2 regions of the Bacillus sp. SYZHCR11 genome follow, and region 1 is predicted to be linked to the other one. Evidence: predicted binding sites of a transcription regulator. Region 1 holds the regulator's gene; the other holds the start of a gene.
What was found. The regulator LexA, encoded in region 1, represses DNA repair genes until DNA is damaged. The targets are predictions, from matches to a motif close to CGAACATATGTTCG.
Positions count from the first base shown of each region.

Region 2: the regulator LexA is predicted to act here: its motif matches at 2,869-2,882, upstream of recA (recombinase RecA).

Region 1 is NZ_JBXUND010000001.1:455,886-460,316, reverse strand. It holds gene AC2CGA_RS02130 (prohibitin family protein) at 1-208, shown strand, start outside; gene AC2CGA_RS02125 (YndM family protein) at 236-685, opposite strand; gene AC2CGA_RS02120 (hypothetical protein) at 827-1,255, shown strand; gene lexA (transcriptional repressor LexA) at 1,595-2,215, opposite strand; gene yneA (cell division suppressor protein YneA) at 2,372-2,683, shown strand; gene AC2CGA_RS02105 (YneB family resolvase-like protein) at 2,699-3,349, shown strand; gene AC2CGA_RS02100 (DUF896 domain-containing protein) at 3,418-3,651, shown strand; gene tkt (transketolase) at 3,818-4,431, shown strand, end outside.
Region 2 is NZ_JBXUND010000001.1:599,024-603,454, forward strand. It holds gene rny (ribonuclease Y) at 1-111, opposite strand, end outside; gene AC2CGA_RS02530 (serine hydrolase domain-containing protein) at 404-1,585, opposite strand; gene recA (recombinase RecA) at 1,754-2,797, opposite strand; gene AC2CGA_RS02540 (competence/damage-inducible protein A) at 2,968-4,218, opposite strand; gene pgsA (CDP-diacylglycerol--glycerol-3-phosphate 3-phosphatidyltransferase) at 4,236-4,431, opposite strand, start outside.

The DNA of each region.
Region 1 (4,431 bases):
AACTGAAATTAAAATAGCCGAAGCCGAAGCGAAAAAGAAAAAAATTGAAGCGGAAGGGATCGCTGACTATAACGAAATCATTAAGAAATCAATGTCCGATGAAATGATCAAATATAAATGGATTGAAAAATGGGACGGAAAAACGCCGAAAGCGACAGGCACAGACTCACTGCTGCAGCTGCCGCTTGACGATCAGAAGCAAAAGTAAAAAGAGGAGGAGGCGATTGCCTCCTTTTTATGTTTTTTCCTGAGGGTCTTTTTCCGACACTAATTCTTCAGACGCCTCGGTTTGATAGCTCCATAGCGTGCTATCCGTCTCTGTTGTGTCCTTATAATCTTCGGGAAGTACATATTGCTGCAAATACCGGTGAAAAAATGCCTCAAAAACAGAAATGCAAAGTGCAGAGATAACCGCTGCCGCGGCAGGAGAGACATTAAACCCGCCAATGTTCATCAGGAATATCCATAATATAATGAATGAAATTCCGAAATCAGCTGCAACGGCTGTGAAATTGCTTGTTCTCGGCAGAATCATGCAATCACCCGCAAAATAAGTGATTAAACTTAAGATCACTGTAATAAACAGAACGTTTAAAAAGGTTACTTGGTACATAAGATCCAGAACAATGTACAGTAAAGCAAGTGTGAGCGCCGTTTTAGAAGCGAAAGCAATTACGTGTTTCATTTGAACCACCTTCGTTATTTCGTTTAGTCTTCATTGTAAGCAATCCGCAAATTTTTAAACTGGTATATAGTGGTTATAAAGTAAAATGTGAATAGACATCACAGGATTCACAAGTTAAAATATGTAAAAAGGGGGATGCAAATGAAAAAATACTGGATATGTATTGCTGTTTTTTTATTATGTTTTAGCGGAATACACTCAGCTAAAGCGGCTACCACTGAATTCGGATCAAAAACAAGCTTCACTTTGGAGGGAAACGCAAAAGAGTTTCATATTGAAAATCCGGGTGCTGTAGCTGCCGACGATTACTTTTTAGGCTATAAGTTCACCATAATGAACAACTCTTCGTGCGGTTTAAGCATGAAACTCCAGCGGATGGCGCTGAACGGAAATTTTTATACATTAAGTTCTAAAAACTACAGCGGCAGCTGGTTAAACCTCAGTGCCCAGGATAAAAAATCAATTGATCCGTATCACAAATACAGGATTCTGGTTGAAAGTTCTTCAAACGTCTGTGGTCCCGTCTATATTAAAGGGTTCTACGGTGTAGAATATTATCATTTTGATTGAAAATAGATACTCGCTAAAGGCAGCGGGTTTTTTTATATTTATATTTAACTTATTACACTATGTACTAAATATTCATACATAAATTTTTGACGTGCCCGCCCAAAGAAAAGATAAAAAAGCAAATTCATCACGCACAAATATATAAAAAGTTGAAAAATGGATGAAAAGTTTCTTGAGGGAAACATTATTAGTTGACTTCAAAAGTGTGATGTCGGATAATAAGAATGTAAGTTTTTCCTCCTTAGCAGGTTCGTTTCTTAAGCCAGGGCGAATCTGCTTTTTTTATGCAAAAAAACCCCTTACAGAGGGGTTTTTTACGATAAATGAAGTTTAATAGAATTAATGGACGGCTCTGAATACGCCGATCACTTTCCCCAAAATGCTTACGTTTTGCAGGATAATCGGCTCCATCGTCGGATTTTCCGGCTGCAGCCGCACATAATTGTCTTCTTTATAGAAGCGCTTGACCGTCGCTTCATCATCTTCGGTCATAGCTACGACGATTTCTCCGTTATTGGCCGTGTTCTGCTGTTTGACAATGACGTAATCTTTGTCAAAAATGCCGGCGTCAATCATACTTTCTCCCATGATTTCTAACATAAAGACATGTTCGCCCGGAGGAACCATCCGGTCAGGAAGCGGAAAATACTCGTCGATATTTTCAACAGCCGTAATCGGAATACCCGCCGTCACTTTCCCGATGACCGGAACGTTTACGACCTGGCTTTTCGGAATATGGACTTCTTCTTCATCCAATACCTCAATCGCCCTCGGTTTCGTAGGGTCCCGTCTGATCAGGCCTTTTGTCTCCAGCCGCGCCAAATGGCCGTGCACGGTTGAACTGGAAGCCAGTCCTACTGCTTCTCCTATCTCTCTTACAGAAGGCGGATATCCTTTCGTTTTTACCTCTTCTTTAATAAAACGCAGGATATCAAGCTGCCTTTTTGATAGCTTCGTCATATTTCGCACCTCAAAACGTCGATTTTAAGTAGATTATAGCATGATTTTCCTGACAGTACAAACATAGGTTCGAAAAAAACGATTGACAGAAACATTTGTTCGTATATACTGAAAGATATAAAAAGCGAACAAACATTCTTATCGGAGGTTGTTTACATGGCGAAAGAATCTATCATATTTGTCGGGCTGTTTACTGCGATTTTAAGTGCCGCTATTTTACTTGTTTCATGTGCGGGAAATGATCAGTCCCTCAGCCAATATGTTAAAATAAAGGTTCAGGACGGCGATACACTCTGGTCACTTGCGGATCATGTAGCAGAAAAGAAACACATTAATAAAGAAGATTTCATTGAGTGGGTGACGGAGAATAATCATCTCCAGACTGCTGATATAAAGCCCGGAGACGAACTTATTCTACCGGTTAAGAAGAAGCATCCGGCCGTATATCAGCTGGCCATTGTCAATTAGAGAGGAAAGAGAGAAATGAAGGCGCTCATTTATGCCCGCGTAAGCACAAACAAAGAACAGCAGCAAACGTCATTAAAAAGACAGGAAGAGGAGCTCAGTGAGATCGCTGCTGCAAACGGCATGGAAGTCGTGAAAGTCATTTCTGAGAAAGCCAGCGGTTACGAAATGGACCGCGACGGAGTATTTGAAATGCTTGATGAAATTAAAAAATCACATATTGACGCGATATTGGTGCAGGACGAAACGAGATTGGGAAGAGGAAACGCCAAGATTGCGCTTTTGCATTGTATTTACAGGGAGAACGTTAAAATATATACGACGGCTCATAAAGGTGAACTGGAGCTTTCCGAAGCTGATTCGATGGTACTTGAAATCGTCAGTATTGTTGAGGAATATCAAAGGAAAATTCACAATATGAAAATCCGGCGGGGAATGAAAAGAGCCGTGAAAAACGGCTACAAGCCTGAACGGAATCTGAAAAACAGACATGAAAACAGCGGAAAAGAAAAAAAAGAGGTTCCGGTTTCGGAAATTATCAGGCTGAGAGCCAACAAGCTTACCTTTGCAGAAATCGCAGCGACCTTAAGAGGATTCGGGTATGACGTGTCCAAAGCCACGGTTCACCGGCGGTTTCAGGAATATACCGCAGACACAGAAGGCAGCTGACGCGCATCAGTTGTAAAAAAGACTGCGTTTTAGTAGTATATAATCAACACGCACCAAAGGAGCTTATTATGATTTCTAAAGAAAAAATCGCAAGAATTAACGAATTGGCTCAAAAAGCTAAATCAAACACAATAACGGATGAGGAAAAAGCTGAACAGCAAAAGCTTCGCCAGGAGTATTTGAAAGGATTCCGCTCCTCAATGAAAAATACGTTAAAGAGCGTAAAAGTGATTGATCCGGAAGGCAACGATGTCACCCCTGAAAAATTAAAAAGAGAACAACAGAAAAATAATCTTCACTAAACAGAAAGAATACGGCAATACGTATTCTTTTTTCGTATATACTAATATCAGGATGTGCTTTACGACAATTTTCAACAAGTTTATCTCAAATTTAAGCTGAAAGAGTTGAGAAAAAGTCAGCATCGCTTTATGATGAAAAGGTACAACAATAAGGAAGGGGATTATAATGGATACAATTGAAAAGAAATCAGTTGCCACCATTCGTACACTATCTATAGACGCAATTGAAAAAGCGAATTCCGGACACCCGGGCATGCCGATGGGAGCCGCTCCGATGGCATACACGCTGTGGACGAAATTTATGAATGTAAATCCGCAGAATCCGGGCTGGTTTAACCGCGACCGCTTTGTTTTATCAGCAGGCCACGGTTCAATGCTTTTATACAGCATGCTGCATTTAAGCGGATATGACCTCAGCATTGAAGACTTGAAACAGTTCCGTCAATGGGGAAGCAAAACACCGGGACATCCGGAGTTCGGGCATACAGCCGGAGTAGACGCAACGACCGGGCCGCTTGGACAGGGGATTGCAATGGCAGTGGGAATGGCAATTGCAGAACGCCATCTGGCTGAGACATATAACCGTGATTCATTCAATGTAGTTGATCATTATACATACAGTATTTGCGGAGACGGCGATTTAATGGAAGGCATTTCTTCCGAAGCCGCTTCTCTTGCAGGCCATCTTGAATTAGGCCGCCTGATCGTATTATACGATTCTAATGACATTTCCTTAGACGGCGATTTAGACCGTTCTTTCTCTGAAAATGTAAAGCAGCG
Region 2 (4,431 bases), 140 kb from region 1:
ACCGCGTGCGCCCGCAATCTTTGCTTCGGCAATGGTTTTACGAACATAGTAGCCAACAACTAAACCGAGCAGAGTCAGCAAAATGGAGATGAGAACCGTCATTGGGGTCATACTTTCACCTCCTCTTGCTATGAACTTGGTTTTTGCTTAAATAAGTGCCGGCATGTACATTGTCTGATTTTCTCAACATACAGAACCTTCACAGGGAATGAGTCTCTCATGCCCTTGTCAAGTTTAAATGGTTTAACAATCATGTTAAAAAAACAAATGTTACAACTTCATTGTAATTGTGTCGGAAATACTTGTCAAGCTTGCCAGCTTAACGATTCGCCTTCAGCTCGGATCGCCGCCCATGTATATATCATACCATACCTTCATCCGCTTTTCGTGAATGACGGCTCTGTCAGTCCGCCTGGTTAAGCAATTGGTAAATTCTATTGTTTACCTGTCCTAATTTGGCGTTATTCTGAATGTTTGACAGTAATATGACATATTTGCTTGCCGAATGGCTGAAACTGTTTAAAATGTTGTAACCGGGCATAACACCGTGATTGGAATAGCTGCCCGGATCAATGTAAAACCCCATCCCGTAAGCGGCACTGCTTCCTGCTGTAAACATTTTTGTGAAGCTTTCTTTTGAAAGGAGCGTGCCGTTTACGATCGCTTTATCAAATTTATAAAGATCTTCAGCGCTCATATACATGTCGCCCGCCCCGTAAAGCTGCGATAAGTCCAAAAGGTGCGGCGTTACAAGACTGCCGCTCTCATCGACTTTGTAGCCGACGGCAGGATATTTGGCTTCAGCAAATGTTTTGTAAAATCCGGCGTGCTTCATTCCGGCCGGTTTGAACACGTGTTCTTTTATATATTGTTCATAAGACTCCCCGCTGACCTGAGATACGATATAAGCAAGCACTGAATAGTTGGAATCCCTGTAATCCCAAACCCCGGGCTGCCTTTTAATTCCGCGGTATTCTATATCCTTGATTAAATCAATTGGAGAAATCGGTCCCCGACCCTCAATATGCCCGTTTATGCCGGACGTATGATTGAGCAGGTTTTTCAATGTGATGCGCGTGCCGTTAGGAAAATTCGGCAAGTATGTACTGACGGGGTCACTCGTCTGCAGCAGCCCTTTTTCTTCAAGCTGCAGGACAGCCGTCGCGATTAACGCTTTTTGTGAAGAACCGATATAATATGATGTCTCCGGATTGTTTTTAATTTTTTGTTTTCGGTCTGCATAGCCAAAGCCTTTTTTCAGCACAACTTTTCCATCTTTTACGATCATTGCTGTGCCGCTGAACCCGATCTGTTGCAAGTAATTGCTGATCTGTTTATTGTGATCGATTGATTTAGGTGTTTTCTCTTTTTGCGTCTTTTCTTTTTTCTGTTGAGTCTGGTCTTTTGAAGTATCAGATTGAGCGGCGGGAGCGTTTTTAACGGATTCCTTCTCCCGATGATGCGCTGTGACGGTCCAGATCATAATAAAAACAGTGACAAGCAGCAGAAAAAGAAACAGCCCTCCCGTTTTCATCAGCTTCTTCTTTCTTTTTTTATTTATTCTTGTGCGGCGGGGGCTCGTCATCTTTTTTCCTCCTCAGATATAATTTCAACTTTCGCCATGATGTTAGACGAGTGAAGGGTGAAAAAAGTTGTAACATTCCAGATAAAATTTTCCGCACAGCCAGTGTTTTTTTGAAACATACAAAAAAAAAGAGCGGAAATTGCTTATTCCGCTCTTTTGATCGTGTTTTTATTCTTCTAATTCCATCTCTTCCTGAACTTCTTCCGCTTTGTCCGTTACACCGTTATTGTCTAAACCGTAATATTCACGGATTTGTTCCTGAATCATCAGCATGATGTCTTTATTTTCTTTTAAGAACTGCTTGGCGTTTTCACGGCCCTGACCGAGGCGTTCTTCTTCATAAGAATACCACGAACCGCTTTTTTGCACGATATCCAGTTCAGTTCCAAGGTCGATGATTTCCCCTTCTTTGGAGATTCCTTCACCGTACATAATGTCCACTTCAGCCGTACGGAACGGAGGAGCGACTTTGTTTTTTACGACTTTAATTCTCGTTTTATTCCCCATCACGTCGTTGCCCTGCTTTAATTGCTCGGCACGGCGCACTTCAAGACGCACGGAAGAATAGAATTTCAGCGCGCGGCCGCCCGGTGTCGTCTCCGGATTTCCGAACATAACGCCGACTTTTTCACGAATCTGGTTAATAAAGATTGCGATTGTTTTAGATTTATTGATAGCGCCGGAAAGCTTACGGAGCGCCTGAGACATAAGACGCGCCTGTAAACCGACGTGTGAATCACCCATGTCACCTTCAATTTCAGCTTTTGGAACAAGCGCCGCAACAGAGTCAACGACTACGATATCAACAGCTCCGCTTCGCACCAGCGCTTCAGCAATCTCAAGCGCCTGCTCTCCCGTATCCGGCTGAGAAAGCAGAAGCTCTTCGATATTGACACCGAGCTTTTGCGCGTAAACAGGATCAAGAGCATGCTCAGCATCAATAAATGCTGCCTGTCCGCCTTTTTCCTGAACCTCAGCGATTGCGTGAAGCGCTACAGTCGTTTTACCTGAACTTTCAGGTCCGTATACTTCAATAATCCGTCCGCGCGGGTATCCGCCTATTCCGAGAGCGGTATCAAGTGCAAGGGAGCCGCTTGGCACCGTTGAAATTCTTGTATCCGTTTTTTCTCCGAGCTTCATGATGGAACCTTTGCCGAATTGTTTTTCTATTTGCTTAAGAGCCATATCTAAGGCTGCCTGACGATCACTCATTTATTTTTTCCTCCTTTATCTTGCCACTACATATACTATACCTTGTTTATTGGCATTTGCCAAGAAAAAAGCGAACGCATATTCGGATTTTTTCCGCGTTCGCTTTTCTGCAAAAGAGCATAATTTCCCTTATAAAACTTAAAAATCAGAGAAAAAAGCTCTTTAAAACTTTATTTTTGATCCAGCATTTTTAAAATGAGATGGCAGCCGTATTTAGCGGCGCGCTTTCTGATTCCGGTTCTTGAGCCGGCAAAGTGAAATTCGTGCACCTCTTCTTTTCCTTCCGTTGATATGCCGATAAAGACGCGGCCCGGCGCATGCCCTTCCTGCGGGTCGGGACCCGCGACCCCGGTAAAGCTGATGCCGATATCGCTTCCGGTCAGCTTTCTCACACCGGCTGCAAGCTCTTTCGCACACTCTTTGCTGACCGCTCCGCTTTCTGCGAGCGTCTCAGCTTTCACGCCGAGCACATGCTGTTTCACGCTGTCGGAATAGCAGACAACGCCTCCTGCAAATAGTTGAGACGCACCGCTTAAATCAGTCACCCACTCTGAAAACAGGCCGCCTGTAAAGCTTTCGGCAGAAGAAATCGTGATTTTGTTTTGTCTGCATGCTTTTGAAAGCTCCTTCACCAGGGACGTATCATCATATCCGTAGAAAAATTCACCGACACGTTCTAAAATGGCGGCTTCCGTTTCTTTTAAAAGCCGTTCTGTTTCTTTTTCGTCAGCATGTTTCGCCGTTAAACGCAGCGTGACCTCGCCGTCAGCAGCAAGCGGCGCAATCGTCGGATTCGTCTGCGCGTCAATGATATCTTCTAAATCAGCTTCAAGCTGGGATTCACCGATTCCGAAAAACCGCAGCACGGTTGAAACGATTTTCTCATTAGAACCAAGCTTTTTAAGAAGCAGCGGTTTCGCTTCATTTTCAAACATCGGACGCAGCTCGCTCGGCGGCCCGGGAAGCAGCATATAAAGCCTTGAGCCGTGCTCTGCAAGCATTCCCGGTGCCATACCGAAATGATTCGCCAAAACGTCCGAGCCCTCAATGACGAGCGCCTGTTTGCGGTTATTCGGCGACATGGTCCGTTTTGTTTTCGCGAAATATTCTTCGATCGACCGGAACGCTTCGTCATTCAGAACGAGCGGGCGCCCCAGTGTGTTTGCAATGGTTTCTTTCGTCAAATCGTCCTTGGTCGGTCCGAGACCGCCTGAAAAAATAATCAGGTCTGAGCGCTCTTCGGCAATGCGGATGACTTGCTTAAGCCGCTCCGGATTGTCACCGACAGCGGTATGGTAAAACACGTTTACACCGATTTCCGCCAGCTCTTTACTGATAAACTGCGCGTTCGTATTGGCGATCTGGCCGAGCAGAAGCTCCGAGCCGACCGCAATGATTTCTGCTTTTTTTGCTATTTCCATCTTTAAGTCCTTCTTCCTTAGTTAGATGTTTTTAACGCATCCCAGTTCTTCGCAAAATAATCCCAGCCGGAAATGACTGTGAAGAGCACGGCCACCCATAAAGCGATATCGCCGAACGGGAAAGAAACGAGCTCAAACGGAAGATTATGCAGCAAAAGCGCGGCAACAGCGATGATCTGGGCCCATGTTTTAATTTTCCCCAGCATATTGGCG